DNA from 4 places in the Micromonospora sp. AMSO1212t genome. Region 1 is predicted to be linked to each of the others. Evidence: riboswitches for the same ligand, from Rfam matches in the RefSeq annotation. Region 1 holds a riboswitch; each other region holds the start of a gene.
The links. A riboswitch is a leader RNA that binds a small molecule or an ion and turns the genes downstream of it on or off. The one in region 1 is predicted to bind cyclic di-AMP.
Positions count from the first base shown of each region.

Region 1 (7,560 bases):
GCTGGCCCGGTGCGGCGGCTGGCGGCCCCCGCACGCGCTGCTGCGCGCGCTGCGCCCGAGCATCCGCTGGATGCTGTTCGGCGACCGCTGCGACCCGGCGGACATCCGGCTCGTCACCTCGGCGGTGGCCCGGGCCACGCTGCGCTCGATCGGCGGTTTCCGCGCCTCGATCGGCGCCCAGCACCGGCTGGAGACGCTCTCCGCGCTCGGCGGGCTGCCGGCTGCCGCGCTGGTCGGGGACCGGGACCGGCTCACCCCGCCGCCTTGCGCCGAGTCGATCGCGGCGGCGCTGCCCACCACGGAACTGACCGTCTGCCCGGGCGCCGGGCACATGCTCATGATGGAGCGCCCCGACGAGGTGAACGCCGCCCTCTCCGGCGTGCTGGACCGGGTGCTGGCCGGCCGCCCCGCGACCCGCCTCTGAGCGTCCCCCGACCCCGGGCGGCACCGACGTACGCCACGTGCGCGGCATGCCCCGGCGTGCCGGTTGCCGGCGGCCCGTACCCTCATTCAGCCCGTCGTGCCCTCCGAACACAGGAGCATCCGCGTTGACCGACCAGACCACGCTGGACCGGGAGATCGCCGCCGAGCAGCGCCACCTCGACCGGGTGTACGCCCGGCTGGCCGAACTGCGCCGGTCCGCGGCCGAGGCTGAGCGGGAGGGCTACCGGCTGGCCCGGGTCGGCAACTTCGGCGCGCTTGTCGAGCGGGACGCGATGGTCTTCCACGCCGCCCAGCGCCGGCACGTGCTGGACGCCGAGCACGAAGGGCTGGTGTTCGGCCGGCTGGACCTGCGTACCGGGCAGGTGCTGCACGTCGGCCGCCTCGGTGTGCGGGGCGTGGACGCGGAGACGCTGGTGGTGGACTGGCGGGCACCCGCCGCCGCCGCGTTCTACCAGGCCACGCCCGCCGAGCCGCGCGGCGTGGTGCGCCGGCGCACGATCCAGTCCGCCTCGGAGAAGGTCACCCGGATCGAGGACGACCTGCTGGACCCGGAGGCCGCGCCGCCGGACATGGCGGTGGTCGGTGACGGGGCGCTGCTGGCCACGCTGTCGCGGGCCACCGGCCGGGGCATGCGGGACATCGTCGCCACCATCCAGCGCGAGCAGGACGAGGCGATCCGCTCCCCCGGCAACGGCGTCACGATCGTCTCCGGCGGCCCGGGCACCGGCAAGACGGCGGTGGCGCTGCACCGGGCCGCGTACCTGCTCTACTCCGACCGGGCCCGGTACGCCGGCGGCGGCATCCTGGTGGTCGGCCCGTCCGGCGTGTTCGTCGAGTACATCGCCTCGGTGCTGCCCTCGCTGGGCGAGGAGACCGCCACGCTGCGCTCGCTCGGCTCGCTGTTCCCGGGCCTGTCCGCGTCCCGGACCGACCCGCCGGACGTGGCGGCGGTGAAGGGGTCGCTGCGGATGCGCCGGGTGCTGGAACGCGCGGTACGCGACGCGGTGCCGGACTCCCCGGCCGAGCTGCGCCTGCTCTACCGGGGCGAGCTGCTGCGTCTGGAACGCCCCGCGCTGGACGCGATCCGGGACCGGACGCTGACCCGGGGCGCGCGCCGCAACGAGGTACGCCGGGCGGCGTTCGACGCGGTGCTCGCCGCGCTCTACGCGCAGGCCCGCACGCTGCGGGTGGGCCGGCTGCCGGAGCAGCCCGCGTTCGAGGACGAGATCATCGAGCGGCCGGAGTTCCGCGAGTTCCTCAAGGCGTGGTGGCCCCGGCTGCACCCGCGGCACGTGCTGGACTGGCTGGCCCGCCCGGACCGGCTGCGCCGCTACGCCGGGGGGATCCTCTCCTCGGCGGAGGTCCGGCTGCTCAGCGACGCGTACCGGAGCCTCGCGAGCGAAGGGCTGACGGTGGCCGACATCGCGCTGCTGGACGAGCTGGACGCGCTGCTCGGCAAGCCGGTGCAGCGGGCCCGGCCCAAGCGCGACCCGTACCAGCTCGCGGGTGGCGTGCGCGAGCTGAGCACGTACGCCGACCGGCAGCGCGCCGCCCGCGCGGCGGCACGGGAGCGTCCGACCGACTACCGCGACTACGCGCACGTGGTGGTGGACGAGTCGCAGGACGTGTCGCCGATGCAGTGGCGGATGATCGGCCGGCGCGGGCGGCTGGCGTCCTGGACCGTGGTCGGCGACCCGGCGCAGACCGCCTGGACCGGCGATCCGCAGGAGCTGGACCGGGCCCGTGACCAGGCGCTGGGCCGCCGCAAGCGGCATCGCTACGAGCTGACCACCAACTACCGCAACTCGGCGGAGATCTTCGCGGTGGCGGCGGCGGAGATCCGCCGGCTCTACCCGGACCTGCCGCTGCCCGACGCGGTGCGGTCCACCGGTGTGCCGCCGGTCGAGCGCACGCTGCCCGCCGCCGACCTGCCGGCGGCCACCGTCGAGGCGGCCGAGGCGCTGCTCGCGCAGGTGGAGGGCACGGTCGGTGTGATCACGCCGGTGCCGCGCCGGGACGAGGTGGCCGGCTGGCTGGGCGCGCTCGGCGCGGGCCGGCTCCAGGTCGTCACCAGCCTCGAGGCCAAGGGCATGGAGTACGACGGCGTGGTGCTGGTGGCGCCGGGCGAGATCCGGGCCGACCCCGGCTCGGGCGTGCGCACGCTCTACGTGGCGCTGTCCCGGGCGACCCAGCGTCTCACCACGCTCGACCCGGTGGGGTGAGTGGCCCCGCCGCCACCCGCCGTTCACTTGCATACATAGCGATGTGAACATACATTGGGCCGGGCCGGTACGCGGCAGGGAGGGTGTTGGCGTGGGCGCAGGTCATGACCACAGCGGCGCGGTGGCCAACGCGGCACACCGCCACCGCGGCCGCCTCTGGGCCGCGTTCGCGCTGCTCGCCGCCCTGATGGTGGTCGAGGCGGTGGCCGCCTTCACGACCGGCTCGCTGGCGCTGCTCTCCGACGCCGGGCACATGTTCACCGACGTCCTCGGCATCGGCATGGCCCTCGCGGCGATCACCGCCACCCGGCGCGCCGGCACCGACCCGCAGCGCACGTTCGGGCTCTACCGGCTGGAGGTGCTCGCCGCCCTCGCCAACGCCGTGCTGCTCGGCGCCGTCGCGATCTACGTCCTGGTCGAGGCGGTACGCCGCTTCGGCGAGCCGCCGGAGGTGCTGGCCGGCCCGATGCTCGTGGTGGCGGTGCTCGGCCTGCTCGCCAACATCGTGGCGTTCGCGCTGCTGCGCGCCGGGTCGAAGGAGAGCATCAACCTGCGCGGGGCGTACCTGGAGGTGCTCGGCGACCTGCTCGGCTCGCTCGGCGTGATCGCCGCCGCGCTGGTCATCACGGTGACCGACTGGTGGTGGGCGGACCCGCTCGTCGCCGTCGGCATCGGCCTGTTCATCCTGCCGCGCACCTGGCGGCTCGGCCGGGCCGCGCTGCGCATCCTGGTGCAGGCCGCGCCGGAACACCTCCAGGTGACCGCCGTGCACGACCGGCTGGCCGCCGTGCCCGGCGTGGCCGAGGTGCACGACCTGCACGTCTGGACGCTCACCTCCGGCATGGAGGTGGCCTCGGCGCACCTGACCACCGACCCGGGCGTGGACCCGGCCGGGGTCCTGGCCGCCGCGCGGGCGGCCCTGCACGAGGACTTCTCCATCGATCACGCCACGTTGCAGGTCGAACCCGGAGCGTCGGCCGGAGTGTGCGGACAGACCGAGTGGTGATTAGGACACACTTAAATCACTGTGGCTATTGTAGTCTTATGCCGGTTTTGCCCCGCCTAGTGGCACTACTCCACGGAGCCGTGCCCGGGCAGCGCCGGTAGTCTCGGTCGCGGCCGCACCCGCGGGCGCCACCGGCCCCGGTGGGGCGGCCGTCGCCTAATCGTCCGCAGGGACGAGCCGGGGAACCACGTACGTGGGGTGCATCCGCGTCAGCGGTAGGGATCTTCCGTCCCGAACCCGTCAGCTAACCCGGTCGGCGTTGACGGAAGGACGTGTGAATGCCCCCAGTGGCACCTGTACGACGGACGGCCGCCCGGTTGGCGGCCCTGCTCGTCGCGACGCTGACCCTCGGCGTCGCGACCGTTCCGGTCTCCCCCGCCTCGGCGGCGCCGGCGACCGGCCTGCTCGCCGCCGCGCCCGGCGACGACGAGGGCGGCACCCCCGAACTGCGCGCACAGCTCGACGCGGCCAGCAAGGGCTGGCTGGAGGCGAAGGCCGCGCTGAACCGGTCGGTGAGCCGCCAGAAGCAACTCAACGAACAACTCAAGACGGTCGGCGCCGAGCTGGCCGTCCGGGACGCCAAGGTCGGCGAGATCGCCGCTGTGGCGTACCGCAACGGCCGCCTGGGCACCGCCGGGGCGCTGCTCGGCAGCAGCAGCCCGGAGGGCTTCATGGACCGGGCCGCCGCGCTGGAGCAGGTCGCCGCGCACGAGGACCGTACGCTGCGCGACCTGATCACCACCCGGGACGAGGCCACCCGCACCCGCGCCCAGCTCGACGGCGAGATCCGCGAGCAGCGCAAGCAGGTGGCGGTGATGGGCAAGCGCAAGGAGCAGGCCGAGCGCGCCCTGGAGGTCGCCAACGACCGTGCCTCGCGCAGCAGCAGCAGCAGCAGCAGCGGCGGCAGCGTCCAGGGCACCTCCAGCAAGAACGCGAAGCCCGCGCCGCGCAACTCGGACGGCTCCTGGCCGTCGGAGTCGTGCAGCGTCAACGACCCGACCCCGGCGAACGGCTGCATCACGCCGCGCACGCTGCACGCGCTGCAACAGGCCAAGGCGGCGGGCTTCACCCGGTACGTCTCGTGCCACCGGCCCAGCGGCTCGGGTGAGCACCCGAAGGGGCGAGCCTGCGACTTCGCCGCGCAGAAGAGCGGCTTCGGCGGCGTGGCCACCGGCGGCGACCGGACGTACGGCAACAACCTGGCCGCGTACTTCGTGCGCAACGCCGACCCGCTCGCCGTGCTCTACGTGATCTGGTTCAAGCAGATCTGGCTGCCCAGCAGCGGGTGGAAGGCGTACAGCGGCGGCAACGGCGACCCGTCCAGCGACCACACCAACCACGTGCACCTGTCGGTGTACTGAGCGCGCCCTGAGGGCCGGCCGGATCAGGCCGGCCGGCCCTCCAGGGTCGCTCCCAGACGCGCCGCCAGGCCCAGGTGAGCTGCCCGGGCCTGGCGGAACGCGTACCCGAACAGCGGCGCCGGCGCGCTGAGGGTGATCTCCACGTCGATGCGTACCGTGCCGTCGGGCTCGTCGCGCAGCCGGGTGTGGTTGCGTACCGTCGTCGCGGGCTGCTGCCGCGCCACGGTGACCACCTCGTCCTCGCCGGCGATCAGCACGTCCGCCTGGTACGTGACCGGGAAGTGCAGCGGGCCGAGTTGCAGCCGGTCGGTGATCGCGTAGCTGGCCAGCGCGCCCGGCCGGGCCGGCAGCTTCCGGACCCGGACGATCAGCGGATGCAGCTCACCCTGGCGACTCAGGTCACCCAGCAGGGCCACCGCTTCGGCCCGGCTGCAGCGGGCCTGCACGGTGTAGCTGAAGCTGTCGCTGCTCTGCAAGCGGGCCCCCTAGCCGTCGTGCGTCGCGACGATCGTCCCGTACCGACGCCGGACTGGCAACGGGTAGAAGGTCCCCTGGCCGCCGGGGGTGTGAACGGCGCTCAGGCGCCGGGCAGCACCTCGGGGGTGTCGTCGGCGAACCACGGCTCGGGCGCGCCGAACAGGCCGAGCAGGCCGGTCACCCAGAGCTGCCGGTGCACGAACCGGCTCGGCTCGGTGACCACGAGCTTGACGCCGCTGACCTCGCAGGTCTGGAAGCCCGCGACCATGGCGCTGATACCGACCGAGTCGATGAACGTGACGAGCCGCATGTTCAGCTCGATCCGCGAGGGTCGGCCCTTCGCGAGCACTTCGGCGACCGCTTCCCGCACCTCGTACGCGGTGTCGACGTCGATCTCCCCACGGGGCGAGATCTGGACGACACCACCCGGCCGCACCGACTTCACGATCGACAGGCTCACGCGAGCACCTCCACTCGCCCATGACGGGCGCCTCATCAGTACGCGGGCCGCGACCGAGAGTATTCCTCCAACGGCCCGGTCGCCACCCCCCGGGATGAGCAATTCGCGAACTGGGCACACCTGGGCGTACCAATCCGGAACTCCGGGTTCCAGTTTCCCCTGTATGGCGGGTCGCGGCCAACCGTGCGACCGGGCGGTCCCGCCGATCCGCCGACCAGGGTAGCGGGCGCACGCACGTCCCGTCGGCACCGGTCCCGGCGCGTTCGAGTGGTTCGTCCCGTTCGCCGCCCGGGCCGCCCGTGACACGGTGCATGGTTTGCCGGGCGCGCCGGTGGGGCACTGCCCGAGACAGTGAACCCGCCGGATGGACACCGGAGTCCGAAGTGGCCGCCGGCCTTCGGCACCCGAGGAGGTAGAACGATGTTCGGATCCAACCTGCTGGACCGCCGGGGCAAGGCCGAGCGGGTCGCCGACCAGGCGTGGCAGCACCTGCTCTCTGCCGCCGGTTCCGCCGGTGACAGCGTGCGCGACGCCACCCGTACCGCCCGCCGCAGTTCCTCCGGCCTGGCCGACGACGCCACCGACCTGGTCGGCTCCGCCGCCGAGGAGGCACGCCGCCGGGCCGGTCTCGCGTTCGACGCGCTCGCCGGCCGCCGGCCCGCGCTGCCCTGGACGCTGCTGATCGCGGCGGCGCTCGCCGGCGCGGCGATCGGCTGGGCCGCCGGCACCGCGGCGCGCGCCGCCGGCAGCCGGGACCGCGCCGCGGACGAGATCGAGTTCGTGGACGTGGACCGGCCGAACTCCCCGGCCGGCCTGGACGGCTGACCCACCCGTACGACACGACGACGGCCGCTCCCCGGGACTCCCGGGGGCGGCCGTCGTGCTGCTTCACCCGGACCGGACGAGGGCGGCTCACCCGGGACACGCGCAGGATCGCGGGTGCGGGACCACGTGCCCGCGCCGCGATCGACGGGAGGGAGAGCCGGATGGCCACCGACACGATCACGCGTACCGACCGGGACATCCAGTCCGCCGTGCTCGACGAGCTGACCTGGGAGCCGCGGGTCGGCCCGGACGAGATCGGGGTGACCGTCACCGAAGGCGTGGTGACGCTCACCGGCCGGGTGGACAGCTACGCCAAGAAGTGGGCCGCCGAGCGGGCCGCGCACCGGGTCGCCCGGGTCCGCGCGGTCGCCAACGACCTCGCCGTCCGGATCGACACCGCGGCCGGGCGGGAGGACCCGGAGATCGCCGTCGCGGCCGTACGGGCGCTGGAGTGGGACGCGTTCGTGCCGATCGAGGCGTTGCAGGTGACTGTGGCCGACGGCTGGGTCACGCTGCACGGCGAGGTCGAGTGGGAGTACCAGCGGCGGACCGCCGAACGGTCGGTCGCCCGGCTCACCGGCGTACGCGGGGTGAGCAACGGGATCGCCGTGCGCCCGGCGGTGCACGCCGACGGCCGCGACCTGGCCGAGCGGATCGTGGACGCGCTGGCCCGCAACCGCGCCACCGAGGCCGAGGAGGTCGACGTGCGGGTGCACGGCGACACGGTGCTGCTGGACGGGCAGGTCCACTCGGCCGGCGAACGCG
Region 1 covers NZ_WBKS01000079.1:9,685-17,244, forward strand. The annotation lists gene F8279_RS19455 (alpha/beta fold hydrolase) at 1-424, shown strand, start outside; gene F8279_RS19460 (AAA family ATPase) at 549-2,666, shown strand; gene F8279_RS19465 (cation diffusion facilitator family transporter) at 2,758-3,672, shown strand; cyclic di-AMP (ydaO/yuaA leader) riboswitch at 3,816-3,946, shown strand; gene F8279_RS19470 (hypothetical protein) at 3,951-5,033, shown strand; gene F8279_RS19475 (SRPBCC family protein) at 5,057-5,509, opposite strand; gene F8279_RS19480 (STAS domain-containing protein) at 5,611-5,970, opposite strand; gene F8279_RS19485 (hypothetical protein) at 6,391-6,795, shown strand; gene F8279_RS19490 (BON domain-containing protein) at 6,957-7,560, shown strand, end outside.

Region 2 (7,560 bases), on a different contig from region 1:
CGCCTGGACAGCACGCCGGGCCGGCCCGAAGGGCCGGCCCGGCGACGTGCACTGCGCGTACGTCAGCTCTTGAAGGCATCCTTGATCTTCTCGCCGGCCTGCTTGAGCTTGGCGCCGGCCTGGTCGTTGCGGCCCTCGGCCTCGAGGCGCTCGTTGTCGGTCGCCCGGCCGATGCCCTCCTTGACCTTGCCAGCGGTGTCCTGCGACGTGTTGTCGATCTTGTCGTCCAGACCCATGATGACCTCCACTGATGCGGTTGCCTGTCGACAACTGGTTACCCCGGAGGCCGTCCGCTCAATCCCCTCACCCGATCGGGCGAAAGCGCCGCAGCCGGAGGCTGTTGCCCACCACGAAGACCGACGAGAACGCCATCGCCGCCCCGGCGAGCATCGGGTTGAGCAGCCCGGCCGCCGCCAGCGGCAGCGCCGCGACGTTGTAGGCGAACGCCCAGAACAGGTTGCCCTTGATGATCGCCAGCGTCCGCCGGGAGAGCCGGATGGCGTCCGCCGCGACCATCAGGTCGCCCCGGACCAGCGTCAGGTCGGCGGCCTCGATGGCCGCGTCTGTGCCGGTGCCCATGGCCAGCCCGAGGTCGGCCCGGGCCAGCGCGGCGGCGTCGTTCACCCCGTCGCCGACCATGGCGACCACCCGGCCCTCGCCCTGGAGCCGCTCGATCACCGCGACCTTCTCGGCGGGCAGCACTTCCGCGATCACCTCGTCGATGCCGACCTCGGCCGCCACCGCCTTCGCCACAGTGGTGTTGTCACCGGTGAGCAGCACCGGCTTCAGGCCCAGCTCACGCAGCCGGGCGACCGCCGCCCGACTGGTCGGTTTCACCGCGTCGGCCACCGCGAGCACGCCCCGGGCCCGCCCGTCCCAGCCGGCCAGGATCGCCGTCCGGCCCGCCGCCTCCGCGCCGGTCGCGGCCCGCGCGACCTCCTCGGGTACGAAGAGACCCCGCTCTCGCAGCAGCCGGGCCCGGCCGACCACCACGGTCCGGCCGTCGACGGTGCCGGTCACGCCCAACCCCTCGGCGTTGGCGAACTCACCGACCGGAGGCAGCGCCCCGGCCTCGGCCGCGGCTTCGGCGACGGCCCGCGCGATCGGGTGCTCGGAGGCGGCTTCCAGCGCGCCGGCCACCCGGAGCAGTTCGGCGGCGTCCTCGCCGTCGGCGGGCAGCACCTCGGCCAGCGCCATCCGGCCGGTGGTGACGGTGCCGGTCTTGTCCAGCACCACGGTGTCGACCCGGCGGGTGGACTCCAGCACCTCCGGTCCCTTGATCAGCACACCGAGCTGCGCACCGCGCCCGGTGCCGACGAGCAGCGCGGTCGGGGTGGCCAGGCCGAGCGCGCACGGGCAGGCGATGATCAGTACGGCCACCGCGGCGGTGAACGCGGCGGTCGGCCCGGAGCCGGTGCCGAGCCACCATCCGAGCGTGGCGGCGGCCAGCGCGATCACGATCGGCACGAAGACACCGGAGATCCGGTCGGCGAGCCGCTGCACCGCCGCCTTGCCGGTCTGCGCCTGCTCCACCAGCCGCGCCATCTGGGCGAGCTGGGTGTCGCCGCCGACCCGGGTGGCACGGACCACCAGCCGGCCGCCGGCGTTCACAGTCGCGCCGACCACGGCGTCGCCCGGACCCACCTCGACCGGCACCGACTCGCCGGTGAGCATGCTGGCGTCGACCGCCGACGTGCCCTCCTCGACCACGCCGTCGGTGGCGACCTTCTCGCCGGGCCGGACCACGAACCGGTCGTCGACCGCGAGCCGGCCGACCGGGATCCGGGTCTCCTGCCCGCCGCGCAGCACCGCCACGTCCTTGGCGCCGAGTTCGAGCAGGGCGCGCAGCGCCGACCCGGCGGTGCGCTTGGAGCGGGCCTCGAAGTACCGCCCGGCCAGGATGAACACGGTCACCCCGGCGGCGGCCTCCAGGTAGATGTTGCCGGCGCCGTCGCCGCGGGTGATGTCGAAGCTGAACGGGTGCTTCATCCCGGGCATGCCGGCGTCGCCGAGGAACAGCGCCCAGAGCGACCAGCCGAACGCGGCCAGCGTGCCGAGCGAGACGAGCGTGTCCATGGTGGCCGCACCGTGCCGCAGGTTGACCAGCGCGGCGCGGTGGAACGGCAGCCCACCCCAGACCACCACCGGGGCGGCAAGGGTGAGGGAGGCCCACTGCCAGTAGTCGAACTGCCAGGCCGGAACCATGGCGAGCACGATCACCGGCAGGGTGAGCACGGCGGAGACCCAGAGCCGGGTACGCGCGGTGCGCAGCGCGTCCACCGGCTGCCCGGCCGGGGCCGTCTCCGCCTGCTCGGGCGGCGGCGGCACCACTGCCGTGTAACCGGTCTTCTCGACGGTGGCGATCAGGTCGGCCGGCGCGATGTCGTCGGCGTACCGGACGGTGGCCTTCTCGGTGGCGTAGTTCACGGTCGCCTCGACGCCGTCCATCCGGTTGAGCTTCTTCTCGATCCGGGCGGCGCAGGACGCGCAGGTCATCCCGCCGATGGCCAGTTCGATCAGGTTCGGCGCGGTGGGCAGCGCCTTTCCCGTGGCAGTCATCGCGGCACCTCCGGCGCTCAACTGTGCCCGTGCCCCGGGGTGCCGTGTCCGGCGTCCGGGGTCGGTGCGGTGGTGGATGCCGGCGCGGTGGGCACCGGCGCGGTCCGGTCGCCGGCCAGGACGGTGAACTCGGCGGTGTGCACCGCGTCGCCGTGCCGGAAGTCCAGGTACAGACGGTACGCCCCGGCCGAGGGCACCTCGGCGGCGAACGTGACCGCCGGACCGGCCGGTGTGCGCCCGTCGCCGGGCATGCCCTCCGGGTGCACGTGCAGGTACGCCAGGTCGCCCTGCCGCAGCGCCACCAGGTGCCCGTACGCGCCGAGGTAGGGCTGAAGGTCGGTGACCGGCTGCCCGTCGCGGCTGACGGAGAGAGTGAGCCGGCTGGTGCGGCCCGGCTCCGGCGTGCCGGTCAGCGTGACCGTGTAGCCGTCGACTGTGGTGCTGGTCACCGGCGTCGGCAGCGGCCGGGCGGCCAGCTCGCCGGGGACCGTGACGTCCAGGCCGAGGGTCAGCGGCTCCGCGCCTTCCGGGGTGAAGTCGGCGAAGGCCCGCCAGACGCCGGGGCCGTGCAGCGGCGAGGCGACCCGCCAGGTGCCGTCGCCGGTCATCTCCGGGTGGACGTGCCGGAACCCGGAGAGGTCCCGGCGGGCGACGATCAGGTGCATGCGCTTGTCGTGGGCCACCTCGAAGCGGGTGACCGGAGCGCCGTCCGGGCCGGTGATCCGGAAGGCGAACTGCCCGGCCGGGGCGGCGGCGGGCTGGAACGTGTAGCCGCGTTCGGAGACGAGCAGCCCGCCGGGCAGGTGCGCGGAGGCGCCGCTCTCGTCACCGTGGCCGGTGTCGCCGGCCCCGTGGTCGCTGTCGCTGTCGTCGTGGCGGGTCTCGGCGGCCGGGGCGACGGGATCGGCCAGGTTGCCGATCCCGTACGCCGCGCCGAACACCGCCACGAGGCCGAGGGCGAAGCCGCTGAGCTTCGTCGCCGTGTTCATGGTGTCTCCTCGGTTTCTGCGGGTCCGTCGGACCCGTCACGTACCGACGAGGTCGTAGCCGGCCTCGTCGACCGCCGCGCGGACCGCGTTCGCGTCCAGCGGGTTCTGACTGGTGACGGTGACCCGGCCGCCGGCCAGGTCGACCTGGACGTCGGTGACGCCCGGTAGCGCGCTCAGCTCGGTGCTCACCGAGTTGACGCAGTGCCCGCAGGTCATGCCGTTCACCTGGTAGGTGGTCTCCATCTCGCCCTCCGATCTGATACCCCCTAGGGGTACGTCTCGAACGTTAGCATACCCCCGAGGGGTACGGTATCCTCGGTTTCATGACCGCGCCGTCCAGCCCGACCCGGGGCTACACCGCCAGCAAGGACCAACTCCTCGCCCGGCTCCGCCGAATCGAGGGCCAGGTCCGTGGCATCGAGAAGATGGTCGAGGACGACCGCTACTGCATCGACGTGCTGACCCAGATCTCGGCCATCCAGGCGGCGCTGGACAAGGTCGGCCTGGGCCTGCTCGACGGCCACGCCCGGCACTGCATGCACGAGGGCGCCGCCGAGGGCCGGGCCGACGAGATGGCGACCGAGATGATGGCCGCCGTCGGCCGCCTGATGAAGCGCGGCTGAGCGGGGACCTCCGACCCTCGGAGCAGGGCACATCGACCCGCGCCGACGCGACCGGGCGGACGTACCGTCGAAGTGGCGGGCAGGCCGGACCGGCGGACCCGCGGTGACGGACGGAGGGCGGCCCGATGATGTGGCAGAGCCCGATGATGGGCTGGATGTGGATCTGGTCCCTGCTGGTGCTCGCGGTGCTGGCGGGGCTCGTCTGGGCGGCCGTGCGGTGGACCGGCCCGCAGTACCTGGGCCCGACGACGGCCCGGCGCATCCTCGACGAGCGGTACGCCCGCGGCGAGATCGACGAGGACGAGTACCGGCGACGCCGGGCGGGCCTGGCCTGATCCGCGCGGGCGCGCGTCACCGGCCACGGTGTCCGGGAGCGCCCGGCCGGGCTGCCTACCATGGCCGGGCGACGCCCCGGACGTGGACGACACGTCCGCGCCGGCCGGGTGACCAGACCGGCCCGGCGGACCAGGCGTCGCCGCGACCGTTGGGAGAGACGCCATGGGTGCCGACCACACCCACCCCGCACCACCCACGCCGCCGGGCGTACGACGGCTGCTCGTCGCCGTGGTGGTGCCGCTGTTCGTGATCACCGTGATCGCGGCGCTGGTGCTCTGGCCCCGGCAGGACCGGGAGCCGGTCGGCGGTGCGGACGTCCCCCGCTACCACGGCACCGTGACCCGGGTGGTCACCGAGCCCTGCCCCCCGACCCCGGAGGCCCCGGACGGTGGAGGTGGGCCCTGCGGCACGGTGACCGTCACCGCCGAGCAGGGCCCGGACGCGGGCCGGCAGGTCGAGACGCCGATCCCGGCCGGGCCGGGCGCGCCCCGGGTCGCGGTCGGCGACGAGGTCGTCCTGGTCGAGCTGACCGACCCCGCCGATCCGGCGGTGAAGTCCTACAACATCGCCGAACACCAGCGCGGTACGCCGCTGATCTGGCTGATGGTGCTCTTCGCCGCCGCGATCGTGGCGTTCGGCCGCTGGCGCGGGCTCGCCGCGCTCGGCGGCCTGGTGGCCAGCTTCGCCATCCTGCTCGGCTTCGTGCTGCCGGGCATCGGCGCCGGCCAGCCCCCGCTGCTGGTGGCGATCGTGGGCGCCGCGTTGATCATGTTCGTGGTGCTCTACCTGACCCACGGGATCACGGCGCAGACGTCGGTGGCGGTGCTCGGCACGCTCGGCAGCCTGGTGGTCACCGGCGTGCTCGGCCTGCTCGCCACGTCCGCCACCCACCTGACCGGATTCGGCAGCGAGGACGCCACCACGCTGTCCATGTTCCAGGGCGACGTGGACCTGCACGGCCTGCTGCTGGCCGGCATCATCATCGGCTCGCTGGGCGTGCTGGACGACGTCACAGTCACCCAGGCGGCCACCGTCACCGAACTGGCGCACGCCAACCCGGGGCTGTCCCGGCGGCAGCTCTACCGGGCGGCCACCCGGGTCGGCCGGGCCCACATCGCGTCCACCGTCAACACCATCGTGCTGGCGTACGCGGGTGCCTCGCTGCCGCTGCTGCTCCTACTGGTCGCGGACTCCCGCCCGGTGAGCGAGATCCTGACGAGCGAGTTCCTCGCCCAGGAGATCGTCCGCAGCGCGGTGGCCACGCTCGGCCTGATCGCCGCCGTACCGCTGACGACCGGACTGGCCGCGATCGTGACGACCGCCGGACGGCGCTCGCGCGGCGCGGAGCCGGCGGCGCCCGCGGCCCGACCGCCGGCCGGACGGGACGACGCGCTGGAGGCGCTCGGCGGCGGGAAGAGTACGGAGGCCGCATGGTGACACTCCGCAGCGTGACCATCGATTTCAAACGCGACGCTGGTCACGGTGCGCCACGGCGAAATCTCGCTATTGGTCGGCTTCCGGACGTAGATCCTCAGGAGTGCTGTCAGGTAACCTCGCTGCCGGTCACCGCCGAAGGCGCGCACCGGCGCCAGCGGTGCCGCCGCCCAATCGCCCGCGGGCGAGCCGGGGAACCAGGTACATGGGGTGAATCCGCAACAGCGGTAGGGGCCACTTCCGTCCCGAACCCGTCAGCTAACCCGGTCGGCGGCCGACGGAAGGGAACACTGTGACGGCACCCCTGCGCCGCTGGCTGACACCCGTGGTGGCCGTGCTGGCCTCGCTGGCCGTGCTGGCCGGGCCGACCCCGGCGACCGCGGCCCCCACCGCGGCGGCCCCCGGCACTCCCTCGGGACACGAGGAGGACGGCGAACCGCCACTCATCACCGAGGCGATCGACGCCGCCAACCGGAACTTCCTCCAGGCCAAGGCGAAGCTCGCCAAGTCGCAGGACCGCCAGCGGCGGCTGGCGGCCGAGGTGAAGACGGCACAGGCCGAACTCGAAGCGCTCAGCCCTCAGGTCAACCAGCTCGCCGCCCAGTCCTACCGGACCGGCCGGATGGGCGCCATGGCGATGCTGCTGGAGAGCAACTCGCCCGACTCGTTCGTCCGCCGGGTCAACGCCCTGGACGAGCTGAACCTCCTCAACGCGCAGCGCCTGGCCGCCATCAACGCGGTCAAGACCCGCGCCGAGCAGGCCAAGATCGCGCTCGACGCCGAGGTGCGCGAGCAGGAGAAGCAGAAGAACGCGATGGAGCGCGAGAAGGTGCAGGCCGAGCGCGCGCTGAAGCTCGTCGGCGGTCTCGGCTTCACCGGCGGCCTGGTCTCCGCCACCTCACCGGTCGCCAAGATCGCCCCCGGCCGCACCGCCGACGGCGGATGGAAGGCCGAGTCGTGCAGCGAGGACGACCCGACCACCTCGGGCTGCGTCACCCCGCGCACGCTGCACGCGTACAAGGAGGTCCGGCGCGCGGGCTTCAAGCGCTTCGTGGGCTGCTACCGGTCCGGCGGGCCGTGGGAGCACCCCAAGGGCAAGGCGTGCGACTGGTCGCTCCAGAACAGCGGCTTCGCGCCCTGGCACAACAACGACACCCGCCGGTACGGCAACGAGGTCGCCGCCTTCCTCATCCGCAACGCCGACCGGCTGGGCATCTACTACGTCATCTGGAACCGGCAGATCTGGTTCCCGGCCACCGGCTGGAGTTCGTACAGCGGACCGTCGAACCACACCGACCACGTCCACATGTCGCTGCTCTGACCGGGACACAGCGAAAGGGGGCCGTCCTCGGGCGGCCCCCTTTTTCGTCTTCCCTACCGGTCAGCCGGCCAGCGCCGGGTCGGCGGGCGCCGCCGGAGCGGGCAGCGGAGCCGGGGCCTGCGCCACGGTCCGCACCTCGCCGCCGGCGAGCCGGTACGACATGCCCACCACCGTGCACCGCCCGGCCGCCACCCGCTCGGCCAGCACGGCGGAGCGGGCCAGCAGCGTCTCGACGGTCTGCGCGATGTGCACGTCGATGATGCCGTCGAGGTCGTCGACGCCCTGGCGGGAGGCGCGC
Region 2 covers NZ_WBKS01000013.1:46,023-53,582, forward strand. The annotation lists gene F8279_RS06155 (CsbD family protein) at 63-236, opposite strand; gene F8279_RS06160 (cation-translocating P-type ATPase) at 304-2,559, opposite strand; gene F8279_RS06165 (hypothetical protein) at 2,577-3,548, opposite strand; gene F8279_RS06170 (heavy-metal-associated domain-containing protein) at 3,585-3,791, opposite strand; gene F8279_RS06175 (metal-sensitive transcriptional regulator) at 3,872-4,171, shown strand; gene F8279_RS06180 (SHOCT domain-containing protein) at 4,297-4,506, shown strand; gene F8279_RS06185 (YibE/F family protein) at 4,670-5,944, shown strand; cyclic di-AMP (ydaO/yuaA leader) riboswitch at 6,099-6,230, shown strand; gene F8279_RS06190 (hypothetical protein) at 6,234-7,262, shown strand; gene F8279_RS06195 (carbonic anhydrase) at 7,323-7,560, opposite strand, start outside.
Region 2: it holds a riboswitch for cyclic di-AMP, as region 1 does, so the genes downstream of both, F8279_RS06190 (hypothetical protein) here and F8279_RS19470 (hypothetical protein) in region 1, are expected to answer to the same signal.

Region 3 (7,560 bases), on a different contig from region 1:
ACGGTCCGGTCACCCGGTGCGGAACCGTCGAACGAGACCGCCCGGTAGTACTCGCCCGGCAGCACCCCGCCGACCGCGTACCGCTGGCCGGCGGCGAACGTGTACTGCAGCGGCGAGATGGCCTGGTACGGGATGGTGTCCGGGTAGGCGGCCTGCTCCGGGTAGGCCCGCCCGTACACCGGGATGGTGGCCTTGCCGGGCCGGGGGGTCACCACGAAGCCGGTGGCCCACTTCGCCGTCGGCGCGGAGGCCGGGTTGAGGAACCACGCCTTCTGGCCGAGGTACCAGATCGCGGTCCAGTCACCCTGCCGGCCGGCGAGGGCGTACGTCTGGCCGGCGGAGGCGCGGGCGCCGTGGTCGGAGATGTACATCGTGTCCGGCGTGCCGTCCGGGCGCAGCCCGAGGTCGTTGACGAGCGGGGCGTCCGGGCTCGGCGCGGTCCGCAGGATCACCGACGAGGAGCCGCGCGACGGGCACGGCTGCGCCGGCGGGGTGGGGCTGGGGACGCCGGGCGGTTGCTGGTTGCAGCCGAAGAACGCCGGCCGGTTGGTGGCGAAGTCGGGGTCGATGGTGACCAGGCCGGTACGGGACGTGCCGGTGCTGCGGAACGGCGCCTTCATCAGGTCGAAGTAGTGCGACCAGTCCCAGTACGGTCCCGGGTCCCAGTGCATGCCGCCCACGTTGGCGGCGGTGATGCCGGGCACGTTGTCGTGGCCGATGATGTGCTGGCGGTCCATCGGGATGCCGAGCTTCAGCGCCAGGTGGCGCACCAGCTTGGCGGAGGTGCGGTACATCGCCTCGGTGTACCAGGTGCCCTGACCGGCGAAGCCCTCGTGCTCCAGGCCGATGGACTTCGCGTTGACGTACCAGTTGCCGGCGTGCCAGCCCACGTCCTTGGTCTTGATGTGCTGGGCGATGTAGCCGTCCACCGAGCGCAGCGTGTAGTGCCAGCCCAGGTAGTCGGCCCGCTTCACCAGGTCGACGCTCGGGCCGAAGTAGCCCTCGGTGTCGTGGATGACGATGTACTCGATCTTCTGCTGCTTCGGCCGGTCGCCCAGGTCGTGGTTGCCGTAGTCGCCCGGGTCGTCGCTGAGCTGCTCGTAGGGCGCGGGGATCCACTCGCAGGCCAGCCGCACCGGGCACTCCAGCCCGTCCGGCCGCTCGGCGTTGCGCAGGCCGAGCCGGGCCAGGCGGGACCGGTCCGGCTGCGCGGCGGTGGCGGCGAGCGTGACCCGCTGGCCGTCGTCGGTGGTCCGGCTGGCGCCCTGGCCGAGCTGGTCGTACACCTCGTCGGCGAAAGCCGCTGCCGCGTCCGAGGTGTCCGCGCCGGAGTACTGGGCCACCGCGGCGTACCAGGCCGCCGGGTCGGTGCCGGCACCGACCGGCCCACCCAGAGCCTTCTGGTACGACGCCAGCAGCGCCGCGCCACCGCGGATGTTCGCGGCCGGGTCGGTGCGCAGCGTCCCCGCGTCGAGCCCGGTCAGCGCGGCGGCGGCGTCGAGCGTCTGGAGCGAGGCGGGCGGCAGCGGGGTCTCCCGCTTCGGTGCGGCGGCCGTGGCCGGATCGAGCTTGAGCGGGCGGGCGTCGTCGCCGCGCGGGTCCTCGTCCTCGTCGACGTGGGCGCTGCCCGGCACGGCGAGGATGTGCGCGGCGTCGGTCAGGTGCATCGGGCCGTAGCCGCCGCTGGTGCTGGGCTGCCCGGTGTGCGTGTCCCAGCGGGACTCCAGATAGGAGACACCGAGCAGCACGTTCTGCGGTACGCCGTACTCGGCTGCTGCGGCGGCGTATTGTTGTTGCCGGTCGCTCGCGGGCGCGGACGTGTCCGGCGCGGCGGTCACCGGGCCGGTCGTCGCCAGCGCGGTGGCCGTGGCCACGGCGGCGGCGAGCAGTATCCGTCTGCCAGACGGCGGGGCGGAGAGGTGCATCGAACCTCCTGGACAGGGATGGGGGTCACTGCGTTTCCACCCTCACTCCGCACACCCGTGAGGGTCAATACCTTTCCAGTGGGTAATCAGCCCTGAAAGAAAATTTCACCTCCGCGCGGGTGCGGCACCTCATCGCGTACGGAGTGTCACGGCGCTGGAAGTTGCGGATCGATAACGGTGGTCCCTACTCTGGTGAATCGTCGGCCGCACGTCTCACCGTCCAACCCGGTCGGTGACGGTCCGACACCGCCGAGTCGCCTTCGGGCGAGCCGGGGAACCAGGTACCTGGGGTGAATCCGCAGCGATGCGGTAGGGCGGCTCCCTTCCCGCCCGAATCCGTCAGCTAACCCGGTAGGCGGTACGGAAGAAGGAGTACGGACGCCCGGTGGCACTCCATGCCCAGCGGCCGTCGTCGAACCGGTCGGTCGACCGGTCCACGGCTGTGCCGCGTACCCGCTGGTCCCGCTTCACCACCGCCCTCGCCGCCCTGGTCGGCACCGCCGTCGTCCTGACCGGCGGCACCACGGCGGCACACGCCGAACCCTCGGTCGCCGAGATCGAGGCCCAGATCGACCGCGACTGGAACAAGCTCGAACCGGTCATCGAACAGGTCAACGCCGTACGCGGGCAGCTCGCCGCGCGGCGCAAGCAGGCCGACGCGCTCGGCCGGCAGATCGCACCCCTCCAGGCCCGGGTGGACGCCGCGCTCGGCCAGGTCGGCGGGCTCGCCGCCGACGCCTACAAGGGCGACAACCTCTCCACAGTCAACGCGCTGCTCGGCAGCCGCTCACCCGGCGATCTGGTCAACGGCCTGGAACTGCTCGACCGCTTCGCGCACCGCCAGCACGAGCAGGTGCGCTCCGTCGCCGCGCTGCGCGACGAGCTGGCGGCGAAGAAGAAGCCGCTGGACGAGATGATCGCCGGTCTGGCGCGTACCGAGGCCCAGCTCGCGGCGAAGAAGAAGCAGATCGACGCCGAGATCGCCAAGCTGGAGAAGCTGCGGCTCAAGGTGTACGGCAAGGGTGGCGGCGGCCCGCTGCGCCCGGCGCCGTGCCCGGCCGGCTACCCCGGCGGCCCGGCCGGGGCGGCGGTCAAGTTCGCCTGCGCCCAGATCGGCAAGATCTACGTCTGGGGCGCGGCCGGACCGGACCACTTCGACTGCTCGGGCCTCACCATGGCCGCGTGGGCCAAGGGCGGCGTCTCGCTGCCGCACAGCGCGCGCCAGCAGCACGGCGTGACGAAGCGGGTCAGCCGCGCCGAGCTGCGCGCCGGTGACCTGGTCTTCTACTACAGCGACCTGCACCACGTGGCGATGTACGTGGGCGACGGCTGGGTGGTGCACGCCTCCCAGTCCGGCAAGCCCATCACGATGAAGCGGGTCGACGACGGCGACATCAACAGCTACGGCCGTCCCGGCTGAGGTCGTGGTCCGGGGCTCCGCCGGTGACGGCGGTGCCCCGGGCGCGGCGTCAGCGGGTCGGCCAGGTGCGCCAGCTCTGCCAGGACCGGCTCGGCGTCGGGCCGCGCTGCCCCTGGTAACGGGAGCCGTAGACGGCCGAGCCGTACGGGTGCTCGGCCGGCGAGGAGAGCCGGAAGATGCAGAGCTGGCCGATCTTCATGCCCGGCCAGAGCGTGATCGGCAGGTTCGCCACGTTCGACAGCTCCAGCGTGACGTGGCCGGAGAACCCCGGGTCGATGAAGCCGGCCGTCGAGTGGGTCAGCAGACCCAGCCGCCCCAGGCTCGACTTGCCCTCCAGCCGGCCGGCGAGCTGGTCACCCAGCGAGATCACCTCAAGCGTGGAGGCGAGCACGAACTCGCCCGGGTGCAGCACGAACGGCTGCCCCTCCGGCACCTCCACCATCGAGGTCAGGTCGTCCTGCTGGATCGACGGGTCGATGTGCGTGTAGAGGTGGTTGTTGAAGACCCGGAACAGCCGGTCCAGGCGTACGTCGATGCTCGACGGCTGCACCAGAGTGGGCTCGAAGGGCTCCAGCGCGAGCGTGCCGGCCTTGATTTCGGAGACCAGGTCGCGGTCGGAGAGCAGCATCGGAACACCATAGCGACCGGTACGGGTGACCTGCGTGTCGCACTACATCTTCGTACATGTGTTCGATAGAGTGTCCACATGGCTTCCTGGTCCGACTTCGCCGCCGACGAGCCCCGCCTCGCCGACGAGATCCGCCTCCTGATGCAGCAGTACGGGCCGGGCTTCGGCTACCTCGCCACGGTCCGCGCCGACGGCGGCCCCCGGGTCCATCCGGTCTCCCCGGTGTTCACCGCCGACGGCCTCTGGTGCTTCGTCATCGACTCGCCGAAACGCCGCGACCTCGAACGCGACGGCCGCTACGCGCTGCACTCGTTCCCGCCGGAGGAGAGCGACGACGAGGCGTACGTCGCGGGCCGCGCCCGGCCGGTGACCGACCCGGCCACCGTGGCCCGGCTTGCCCGGATCGGCCGCGCGTCGCCGCAGGGCGACTGGCGGCTGTTCGAGTTCACGGTCGAGGCGGCGATGCTGACCCGGCGCGACCCGGTGGCCCAGCCCGGCGCCGCCCCGCCGCAGGTGCGGGTCTGGCTCGACCCGCGCGGGGCCGAACCGGCCCGGCGGGAGCCGGTGGCCGCAGAGGCACGGCGCGGCCGGCACGGCTTCGACACCCGCCGCCCGGCCGCCTGACCCGGCCGGAGACGAAACGGTGCCGGCCCCGTCCGAGGACAGGGCCGGCACCGGTACGTGGTGCGAGGGTCAGGCCGCGCGGTAGGCGTTCCACGCGGTGAGCATGCGGCTCGCCTGGCCGGCGGTGAACTGGTACATGCAGGAGTCGTACGTGTAGTCCATGAAGTTGGTGATCGGGTCCTTGCCCGCGGTCGAGCAGGTGTCCCGCCCGGTCGGGCACTGGTACGCCGGGGACGCCTCGGCCGGGGTGTCGGAGACGCTGTCGCCCGAGCCGGAGCAGCCGCCCTGGAAGGTGTGGTAGAGGTTCAGCCAGTGGCCGACCTCGTGGGTGCCGGTGTCACCCTGGTTGTAATTGGTCGCGGTGCCGCCGGGCAGCGACTCGTTCAGCACGACCACGCCGTCCATCTTGTCCAGCGTCCGCTTCGGGAACGTGGCCCAGCCCAGCAGGCTGTCGCTCAGCTCGCCGAGGTAGATGTTCAGCGTGTTCTTGCCGCCCTGACGCAGCGAGGTCTTCATCGAGCGCTCGGCGGAGGAGCCCTGCACGATCGGGTACCACGACGGGTTGGTCACCCGGTTGATCTTCGTGAGCTGGAATCCGAACGCGGTGGCGGCGCCGCCGGTCGAGCCCGCGTACGACTGGTTCAGCACGGTGATCTGCTGGTTGATCATCGAGTCGGTGATGTTGCCGCCGGCCCGGGTGCTGTTCTCCTGGATGACGTGCACGACGACCGGGATCGTCACGGTGGCCAGCGGCGCGACGGCGCCGGTCCGGAAGTTGGCCCGCTCGCGCTGCGCCGCGGCGAGGTCGGCCTCACGGTCACGGACCTGCTTGGCGGTCAGGTGGTTCGGGTCGAGCTTGGCGTTGCCACCCTTCGCGACGCGAGCGTTCGCGTGCTCGTCGGCGTGGGCGTCAGCCGGCTCGGCGCAGACGCCGGCCGGGGCGGCCGAGAAGGCCGAAGCAGCGGGGACGACGCCGACGGCGGCGGTGCTGAGCAGCAGCGCGAGGGTCGACGTCGCGACACCGGCGGTACGCCGGGTCAGCAGGTTGGGACGGAGTCCCATGGGCCCACCTCTTTCTGACGGCGTGGCAGGGGGTGTGTCACGCCGGTTCGGAAACGTGGGGCAGACGTTACATCTCATCGACAGATTTGAGAACGCCCATATGTTGCCGACGTGCAACTTCGCGCCGACCGGCCTCGCTTGAGTGCTTGATCCACTCCAGCTCGGGGAGGTGGCGGGGTCAACCGCCCGCCGATGCAGCCACCTCGCCGAAGTGGCGCGGGCACCTGGATGCACGGGGGTGGTGACCTTCGGGTAGAGTGGTGCCGCCTGCGGGTGTAGTTCAATGGCAGAACATCAGCTTCCCAAGCTGACAGTGCGGGTTCGATTCCCGTCACCCGCTCCAGCGTGAAGGCCCTGATCAGGACAACAGTCCCGGTCAGGGCCTTCGATGTTCCACGGGTCACCAGCCTGCACCGGCCGATGGCCGCGGCTTCTTGCCGGGGCGCCTATGGTTCTGCGCGTGAGTGAGAATGCGTTCGTCTTCCCGGCCGTGTCCAGGGCGGACGTGTTGCGGCTCCTGGGTTCCCTCGGTGAGACCCAGCCTGATCAGTGGGTCGCGCCGGGCTCGGTCTTCCTCTGGCTGGTGGAGGAACACCGTGACCTGTACCTCGACTGGGAGCCTGAGATGGTGGCGGAGTTGGAGTGCGCGGTCGGCGAGCGGCCGGCGTGGGCGGTCCAGGTGAACTACCGGTTGTCGCGGCGGCAGGAGGCAGTGGCAGCGATCCGGACGCTGCTCGGACGCGGTGGTGTCGCGGTGGACGACTTCGTCGGTCACGTCTGGACGGTCCAGGAAGTCGAGACCGATTCCGTCGTCCGTGGTGCCAGATTCGGCGAGCCGCCGGTTCGTGCCTGACGCTCGGACGAGGTAGGGCTGCTGACGCCGCTGACTGGGGCGGTGAGCATCGGGAGAAGCGGCTCATGGGCGAGACGCAGGCCGGCGAGGCCGGACGCCCAGCTCAGGACAGGTTTCCTGGCTGGGGCCTCAGTCGTCGCTACCGCTTCTTGCGCTGGCCGTGCCCGGAACATCGGATGACACAATGCGCCGTGCGCGTTCAGGCCGAGTATCCGACGCGTCACCGCGAGGGCTGTCAGGCCCACCGCTCGGGATCGGACAGGCCGAGCCGGCGGACGTCGTCGAGCAGTTCGACCGATGCGTTGTGCTCCCGCAGTGCGCCGGGCGCGTGTCGGACGACAAACAGTTGCAGGGCGGGAACCCACGTGTCGACGTCGTGCCAACTCGGCCACGGGAGCGCGTTGCCCCGCAGGTCGTACATCCACTCATCCACGGCCTCGACCAGCCGCCGGCGGGTCACCTCGTCGACCAGAGCCTCTGCCCAGGCTGCCAGCCACGGGTTGAACTTGATGGTCGCCTCGGCGAGGAAGGAGAGGCCGTCATGGGCGGACACCTTCGCGTCGGGCTCGACCAGTACATGCAGCCACCAGGCGTTCAGAAACTCCCGCAGGGCGTCCTGCTGTCCGGCGGGCCACTCCTGCCAGCGGGCGGTGGCGAAGAAGTATCCAAGGCCAGGCGCTCCGGTCCGGGAAATTGCATCGCCCGCCACGAGGTGCTGGGTCAGCTGCGGCAGGATCCGGCGCAGCAGCGGGCCGGGATAGTGCCAGTCCGCGGTGCCGTATGTCCGGCCGAGCAGGTCATCGTCGAGCGGCACGTCCGGCGTCTTCAGCAGTGCCAACTCCTCCGCGCTGCCCCAGTGGCACTCGCAGTTGGACTCCTGCTCGTGGGCCGTCATGCCCTGGAACGCGACGGCCACACCCGCCAGCGCCTCGTCCAGGAGGCTGCTTATCTCAGTCCGATCGGGGATCATGGCGAATCCGCCTTCGAGGACTCCGGAGGCGTACGCCTGCCGAAGAGAATGATCTTACGGGCAGTCTCAGGTCGCTGG
Region 3 covers NZ_WBKS01000107.1:7,649-15,208, forward strand. The annotation lists gene F8279_RS22660 (N-acetylmuramoyl-L-alanine amidase) at 1-1,925, opposite strand, end outside; cyclic di-AMP (ydaO/yuaA leader) riboswitch at 2,163-2,297, shown strand; gene F8279_RS22665 (NlpC/P60 family protein) at 2,311-3,345, shown strand; gene dcd (dCTP deaminase) at 3,395-3,973, opposite strand; gene F8279_RS22675 (pyridoxamine 5'-phosphate oxidase family protein) at 4,052-4,597, shown strand; gene F8279_RS22680 (zinc metalloprotease) at 4,667-5,659, opposite strand; tRNA gene F8279_RS22685 (tRNA-Gly) at 5,929-6,002, shown strand; gene F8279_RS22690 (hypothetical protein) at 6,120-6,512, shown strand; gene F8279_RS22695 (hypothetical protein) at 6,748-7,482, opposite strand.
Region 3: it holds a riboswitch for cyclic di-AMP, as region 1 does, so the genes downstream of both, F8279_RS22665 (NlpC/P60 family protein) here and F8279_RS19470 (hypothetical protein) in region 1, are expected to answer to the same signal.

Region 4 (7,560 bases), on a different contig from region 1:
TGGATTGCCGCGCAGGACGAGGCGGACCGGGCCTGGACCGCGTACGACGAGGCGGACAGCGCCGCCCGCCGCCTGGCCGGCGCCGCCGCGCTGGGCGCCCCGCGCACCCCGCGCACCCCGGGCGAGTACGCGGCCCGGGAGCGCTGGCTGCACCACGCCGCCATGTCGGCGCACTGGCGGGGCGACCTGACCGCCCGTCAGCTCGCCGACGTGCTGGCGCACCGCAACGGGTGGGATCCGCGCCGGCACCCGGCCGAGCAGGAGATCGTGCTGGCCCGCACGGTCAGGGACGGGCGCCGGGCCGGATGGGAGCGCGCCGCCGCGCGGGAACGGACGGCCTGGCGGGACGCGGAACTGGCCGCCGAGGCCGCCCGGACGCTCGCCGCCGAGGCGTACGCGGCAACCATGGCCCTGCGGCCCGCTCTGCCGTACCGGAGTGCGACGACGAGCGCCCTGCCGGTGCCCGCTGCGGTCCGGAACGCGCGGTGGCGCCCGGCCCGGGTCGGCTGACACGCCTCGTCTCGACCGAATCGTTACCCGGAATATGGTGAGCCCGGTCACCCGGGTCACCGAATCGGGCGCGGGGCACAGAACGGGTCATCGAGTCGCGCAATTGCCGGTCGGCTGCTCGCCGTCTGTCCTGTTTCCGCCGTCGGGCGCCGTCGAAACTGCTTGTCCCATTGAGTGAAGTCAGTAACCGGGTGTTCCGAAATCTGTTACCGCGGATCACGTTTACGCAGGTGGGAGCGCTTGGCATGGGACATACCCACCGGTAGTGTCGGCGCGTCCGATGCGGTAATCGATCGCCGACGGCGACGCCGCACCGACCCGCCTAATCGAGTTCCACGAACCGGGGACCCATGAGCAACATCGGGGTGAATCCGCGAGCCTACGGCCCGCGGTAGGGCGTACTTCCCGCCCGAATCCGTCAGCTAACCCGGTCGGCGGCCACGGAAGGAGTTACCCCTCTTGCCCACCCCTCGATCGTCCCCCCGCCTCCACGGCACCGCGGTGCCCGCGCTCGCCTGACGCGCGACCGGCAACCGCCCCCTGGGCGCCCGGCATCACGGGCGTTCCCGATCCCCCGGCCATCCGGCCCCGCCAGCACGTGTGAGCTCCTCCGCGTGCCGGGCCGGCGTGTGCCGCTCACGCCCCGTGGAGGATTTCGTGAAGCACCACCTGAAGCGTCAGCTGCGACGGATCGTCACCGAACGCCCGTACCAGATCATCGCCGGATCGGCCGCCGCGCTCGTGCTGGCCGCCGGTGCCGGCACCGTCGCCGCCGCCGGTGACGACGCCCCGGTCCAGGAGAACACCGCGGCGGTCGCCGATCTCGGCGCCGCCCGCCTCGGCGAGCAGCCCGCCAGCCGCGGCGAGGCCCGTATCGCCGTGCCGCAGGCGTCGCCCAGCGCCTCCGCCGCGCCCAGCGCGTCGCCGAGCGCCTCCCCGTCGAAGAAGGCGGCCGACCCGGACACCACGGCGAAGGCCAAGCCGAAGCCGCCGTCGAGCAAGTCGCTCGACTACGACTACCAGGCGCAGATCAACTACTTCTACTGCGGTCCGGCTGCCGTGCGCAACGCGCTCAGCGCCGCCGGCATCGAGCGCAGCCAGGACGCGCTCGCCGGCCCTCTCGGCACCACCGAGATGGGCACCAACTCGGCCGAGGACACCACCCGGGTGCTCAACCAGCAGGTCAAGGGCAACCCGTACCGGACCCGCATGATTCCCGGCACTGCCACCCCGGCCCAGATGGACCGGCTCCAGGCCGACGTGGTCGAGGCGATCAACAACGGCCGTGGGGTCGTCGCGAACGTCGCCGGTACCGCCACCGACACCAACGGCGGCTGGCACTCGTTCCCGGGCGGCCACTACGTCGCGGTGGTCGGCTACAAGAACGACGGCCGGGCCGTACGCATCGCCGACTCGGCCGACCCGTCGCTGCCCTCGTACTGGGTCACCACGATCGACCTGGCACACTGGGTCTCCACGCGCGGCTACTCCGCCTGAGTCCCGCCCGCCCGCCCCGCTGATCTTGTAGTTGTGGCCCCGTTGCAACGGGCAATCCGGGCATCCCGCGGGCCGTAACTGCAAGATCGACGGGCTGGTGGGGCGCCGGCTCGGTGGGTTCGGTCTCGCGTGTCGTGTGCGGGCGGTGGCAGACTGCGCCAATGGGCGACGCGACGGGGAAGCGGCATCTGATTCTCCTGCACGGCATGGGTGCCACCGGCGAGGTGTGGCTGCCCTGGGCGCCGCTGCTGGAACGCCGCTGGCCCGGCCGCTGGCTCGCCCCCGACCTGGCGGGACACGGCTGGTCGCCGCCGCTCGACGGCTACTCGTTCGAGGCCGTGGCGCAGCGCGTGGTGGACGGACTCGGCCCGGTCCGGCTCGGCCCCGACGACCGGCTGGTGCTGCTCGGGCACTCGCTCGGCGGGGTGGTGGCGCTGGCGCTGGCCGCCCGGCGGCGAGGGCTTCCGGTTGACGGGGTGGTCGGGCTCGGCATCAAGGCGGTCTGGTCCCCGGCCGAACTGGCCAAGTCGGAGGAGCTGGCCGCCCGGCCGGTCACCTGGTTCGCCACCCGCGACGAGGCGGCCCGCCGCTACCTGCGCGTGTCCGGGCTCGCCGGGCTGTTCGCACCGGACCACCCGGTGGTGGAGGCGGGGTTGCGCCGGGTGGACGGTCGCTGGCGGCTCGCGATGGACCCGGCCGCGTTCGCCGTCGGGGAACCCCGGCTGCCGTCCCTGCTGGCCGCCACCGATGTGCCCGTGCTGCTGGCCCGGGGCGAGACGGACCCGATGGTGACCGACGCGCAGCTCAAGGAACTGGGCGTGCCGGTGGCCACGCTGCCGGGGCTGGGCCACAACGCGCACGTCGAGGATCCGGAGGCGGTGCTCGCCCTGCTCGACCCGTACCTCTGAGCGGGCCTACACCTCGGCGCGCGGCGCCGGGACCGCCCAGTCGGGTTCCAGTTCGCGGCGGGCGGCGGTGAGGAACGCCTCGGCGTAGGCGTCGGCCGGGAAGTCGCCCAGGTAACGGGTACGCGCCGCCCAGCGCTGTGCCGCCTTCGGGTCGGCGTCGAGCAGGTCGGTGAGCACTACGTCCACGTTGGACATGTCGCGCCGCAGCACGTAGCCGGACGCGGCGAGCGGGAACCGCTCCACGAAGTGCTCGCCGTCGGCGCCGGTGTCGGTGACCGCGTACGGCTTGCCGGAGTAGAGCCAGTCGGAGATGACCCCGGAGACGTCGGAGACCAGCGCGTCGGCGCGGTTGACGCACTCGGTGAGCGTCAGCTCGCGGCTCGCGGCGGCGCCCCACAGGTGCGGCCGGCCGGTCTTCGCCCGGTCGGCGGCGAGCAGTTCGGTGAGCCGGGCGAGCTGGCGGGCCGAGGCCGGGTTCTTGCCGGTGTACGGGTGGGCGCGCAGGACCACCGCGGCGCCCCGGTCGATCAGCCGGCGGATCAGCGTCTCGGCCACCGGCAGCGAGCAGTAGTTGGCGTCGGCGTGGTGCCCGGTCCAGGTCGGGGTGTAGAGGACCGTGGGGTGCGCCGGTGCGGTGACCGGCTCCCGGCGTACCTCGATGGCCTCGACCTGGGGGCGGCCGACCACGACGAACTTGTCGGCGGGGATCTCCACGCCGGCGCGGGCGTACCTGTCGATCGCGGCCTGCCCGGCCACGAAGATCTTGTCGAAGATGGCCGAGACCGGGTTGGCGCTCGGGGCCTTGTCGCTGTCGCCGTGGTGCAGCTGCACGTGGGTGAGCTGGTTGAACCGGATCACGTGGGCGTTCTTCGCGCCGTGGTTGACGTAGAACGCCACCCGCAGGCTCGGCACCAGCGCCTCGTCGAGCGCCTTCAGCGTGGGGCAGAGGACGACCGGGGCGCGGGTGGCGGCGGCCACCGCGGGCAGGAGCTCCGGTTCGCGCAGCACCACCACGAACGGGCGGCCGATCCGCTCCAGGTACGGCAGCCACATGGTGACCTGGTACTCGGAGCCGGGCGGGGCGGAGAAGTGCAGCACGAACTCGGGCTGGTGACGGCGCAGCGCGCGGCCGACCGGGCCACCTCCGGCGGGCGGGCGGAACCGGCGCCGGGCGAGGTCCAGCGCGACCGCCCCGCAGCCGGCGCCGACGAGCAGCGCGGCGACGAGCGCCGTCCAGGCGGGCAGCGCCAGGGCGGCGGCGAGCGCCACCACGGCGAGCAGCACCAGCAGCGCGTCGCCGAGCCGGGCGGCGACGACCGGTGTCCACGTGCGGACCGGAAGGTTCGCCGCCCGGATCTCCAGCGCGCCGGCCTGCCGCAGCGGCCCGACCAGCAGCACCAGCCCGAGCAGGACCAGCGCGGTGGCGGCCAGCGCCGGGTCGAAGCCGTCGTCGAGCCGCCGCGCGTAGCCGACGAGGATGCCGGCGGCGACGAGCACCGTCTCGGCGAGACCGTCGGCGGACGGCCGGACCCGGCGCTCCCAGGCGGTCGCGGCGAGCGCCGCGACGGCCAGGGCCAGGCCCCAGCCGGTCGCCCCGGTGAGCGCCACGACGAGGAAGGCCAGCACCGCCAGCCCGGTGGTCAGCACCCGGGCGAGCAGCTTGCGGACCAGGTCACCACGCATCTGGTACGTCCCGTCGGGTTCAGGCGTCGGCGGACAGCTCGGACCGGTGCGGGCCCGGCTGGGCCGGTACGGCGGCCACCTGCTCGCCGGGGGACCGGCGCACGTCGACCACCTGACCGGTCAGTTCGGAGATCAGCACGTCTAGGGACGCCTGCGCGACCGCCTCGGAGGAGAGCAGCGTGTGCTCCGGCTCCTCGCCGAACGCCCGCGTCCGCATGGGGGTGGCGGTGCGTTCCGGGTTGACGCAGTTGACCCGTACGCCGAACTCGGCCCACTCGTCGGCGAGCGCCTGGGTCAGGTTGACCAGCGCGGCCTTGGTGGCCGAGTAGAGCGCGTAGCGGGCCCGGCCCCGGGTGTACGAGCTGGACGTGTAGAGCAGCAGCTGGCCCTTGGTCTGCTGCAGGTACGGCAGGGACTGGCGCGCGATGGTGACCGGGCCGACGAAGTTGACGTGCAGGAGACGGTCCATCGTCTCCGAGTCCATCTCGGCGAGCGCGCCCTTCTCCAGGATGCCGGCGGTGACCACCACGTGGTCGATTCGGCCGGTCGCCTCGAACGCGGTCTTCAGCGCGGCGGTCACGTCCTCGGCGCGCTCGACGTGCGTGCCGGTGGTGGAGCGGCTGAACGGGAAGACCTGGGCGCCGTAGCCGCGGGCCAGCTCGGCCAGGTCGTGGCCGATGCCGTAGCTGCCGCCGAAGACCACGATGGTCCGGCCGGTCAGCTCCTCGGCGTAGCTGCGGTGGTCGGTCAGGCGGGGCGCCTGGGCGGCGGCGAGCTGGAAAAGCTTGTCGGCCAGGTGCACGTCGACCGGGTGAGTGACCTTGATGTTCTCGTCCGAGCCGTCGATCACCTTGATCGGCGTGCCGGGCAGGTAGCGCAGCACCACGCCGCAGTCGTCGGTGGCGGCGAAGTCGGGATCGCCCTCGGCGCGGCGGTACGCCTCGCGGATGGTGCCGGAGCGGAACGCCTGCGGGGTCTGGCCGCGGCGCAGCCGGGAGCGGACCGGGATGTCGGTGATGCAGTCGTCCGCGTCCACCTGGACGATCGTGTCGGCGGACGGGATGGCCACGTCCACGGCCGAGTACGTCCAGAGCGCGTTCACGCACTCGCGCACGATCCGGGCGCTGACCAGCGGGCGGACCGCGTCGTGGAAGAGGATGTTGACGTCGCCCTCGCCGACCGCGTCGAGCGCGATCCGGGTGGTGTCGTTGCGGGTCTCGCCACCCTCGATCACCTTGGTGACCTTGCGGAAGCCGGCGCCGGCGACGATGCGCCGCGCGTCGTCGACGTGACCGGTGGCCATCAGCACGATGATCTCGTCGATCTCCGGCGCGGCCTCGAAGACGGCGAGGGTGTGCTCGATGATCGGCTTACCGGCGATCTTGAGGAGCTGCTTCGGGATGCCCAGCCCGAGGCGCGTGCCGGTCCCCCCGGCGAGGATCACGGCCACCGTACGCGCGGGGCGCCAGGGTGCCGGGCTCGCCGGCGCGGCGTCCGGTGCGGTGGTGTGGTCCTGCGTCATTGCCGTACCTCACTCTGGGTGAAAGGGGATGGATCCGAAAACCTTAACGCGTACGCGGGAGCGCACCGCTCCGGGCGGAACCCGGTGCGGTGCGCTCCAGAAGCGCTACTTCTGGTTCTCGTACGCGTCGCAGACCTCCTTGGTGGGGCCGTCCATCTTCAGGACGCCGCTCTCCAGCCAGATGGTCCGCTCGCAGGTGTCCCGGATCGAGCCGATCGAGTGGCTGACCAGGAAGACCGTGCCGGCACTGTCGCGCAGTTCCCGGACCCGCTGCTCGCTGCGGACCCGGAACTTGCGGTCGCCGGTGGCCAGCGCCTCGTCGATGAGCAGCACGTCGTGCTTCTTCGCCGAGGAGATCGCGAAGCGCAGCCGCGCGCCCATGCCGGAGGAGTAGGTGCGCATCGGCAGCGAGGCGAAGTCACCGCGCTCGTTGATCCCGGAGAACTCGATGATCTCCGGGGCGATCTTCTTGACCTCGTCCGGGTGCATGCCCATGGCCAGGCAGCCGAGCACCACGTTGCGCTCGCCGGACAGGTCGTTGAGCAGCGCGGCGTTCACGCCGAGCAGCGACGGCTGGCCCTGGGTGTAGACGGCGCCGCGGGCCGGCGGGAGCAGCCCGGCGATGGCGCGCAGCAGTGTGGACTTGCCGGAGCCGTTGCTGCCGATCAGGCCGATCGCCTCACCCTCGTACGCGGTGAAGCTCACGCCCTTGACCGCGTGCACCTCGCGGATGTTCGGCGCCTTGGTGCGGGAGACGATCCGCTTGAGCGCGGAGACCGGGGTGGTGCCGCCGCTCGCGCCCTTGTGGATCCGGTAGATCACGTGCACGTCGTCCACCACCACTGTGGGGACGCGACCCGAGTCGGTCACCGGGCCGGCGTTCAGCGGCAGGGTCTGCTCAGCCACGGCCGTACTCCTTCTCTCCGCGCCAGAAGTAGACGAACCCGCCGATGCCCATCACGACCGCCCAGAACAGGCCCATCGCCCACAGCTTCAGCGGGGAGCTGATCAGGTTGGGCTGGTGCGAGTCGAGCAGCGCGTAGCGGGCCAGCTCGATGAAGACCAGCGGGGGGTTCCACTCCAGGATGTTCGCCGCCCAGTTCGGCAGGTGCTCGCGGATGAGCGCCACCGGGTAGAGCACGCCCGAGGCGTACAGCCAGGTGCGCATCACGAACGGCATGACCTGCTTGAGGTCGGTGGCCTTGGAGCCGAGGCGGGCCATCACCATGCTCAGCCCGACGTTGAAGATCGTCTGGAGAAGCAGCATGGGGACGATCAGCACCCAGCGGAAGGTGATCGGCTCGCCGGTCAGCAGCACGATCGCGGCGAGCACGACCATCGACATGAGCAGCTGCTGGAGCTGGACCAGCGTCACGGTGATCGGCAGCGCGGCCCGCGGGAACTGGAGCGCCCGGATCAGGCCCAGGTTTCCGGTGATCG
Region 4 covers NZ_WBKS01000004.1:104,214-111,773, reverse strand. The annotation lists gene F8279_RS02360 (hypothetical protein) at 1-510, shown strand, start outside; cyclic di-AMP (ydaO/yuaA leader) riboswitch at 820-962, shown strand; gene F8279_RS02355 (C39 family peptidase) at 1,156-2,007, shown strand; gene F8279_RS02350 (alpha/beta fold hydrolase) at 2,169-2,915, shown strand; gene F8279_RS02345 (CDP-glycerol glycerophosphotransferase family protein) at 2,922-4,598, opposite strand; gene F8279_RS02340 (bifunctional cytidylyltransferase/SDR family oxidoreductase) at 4,618-6,120, opposite strand; gene F8279_RS02335 (ABC transporter ATP-binding protein) at 6,226-7,026, opposite strand; gene F8279_RS02330 (ABC transporter permease) at 7,019-7,560, opposite strand, start outside.
Region 4: it holds a riboswitch for cyclic di-AMP, as region 1 does, so the genes downstream of both, F8279_RS02355 (C39 family peptidase) here and F8279_RS19470 (hypothetical protein) in region 1, are expected to answer to the same signal.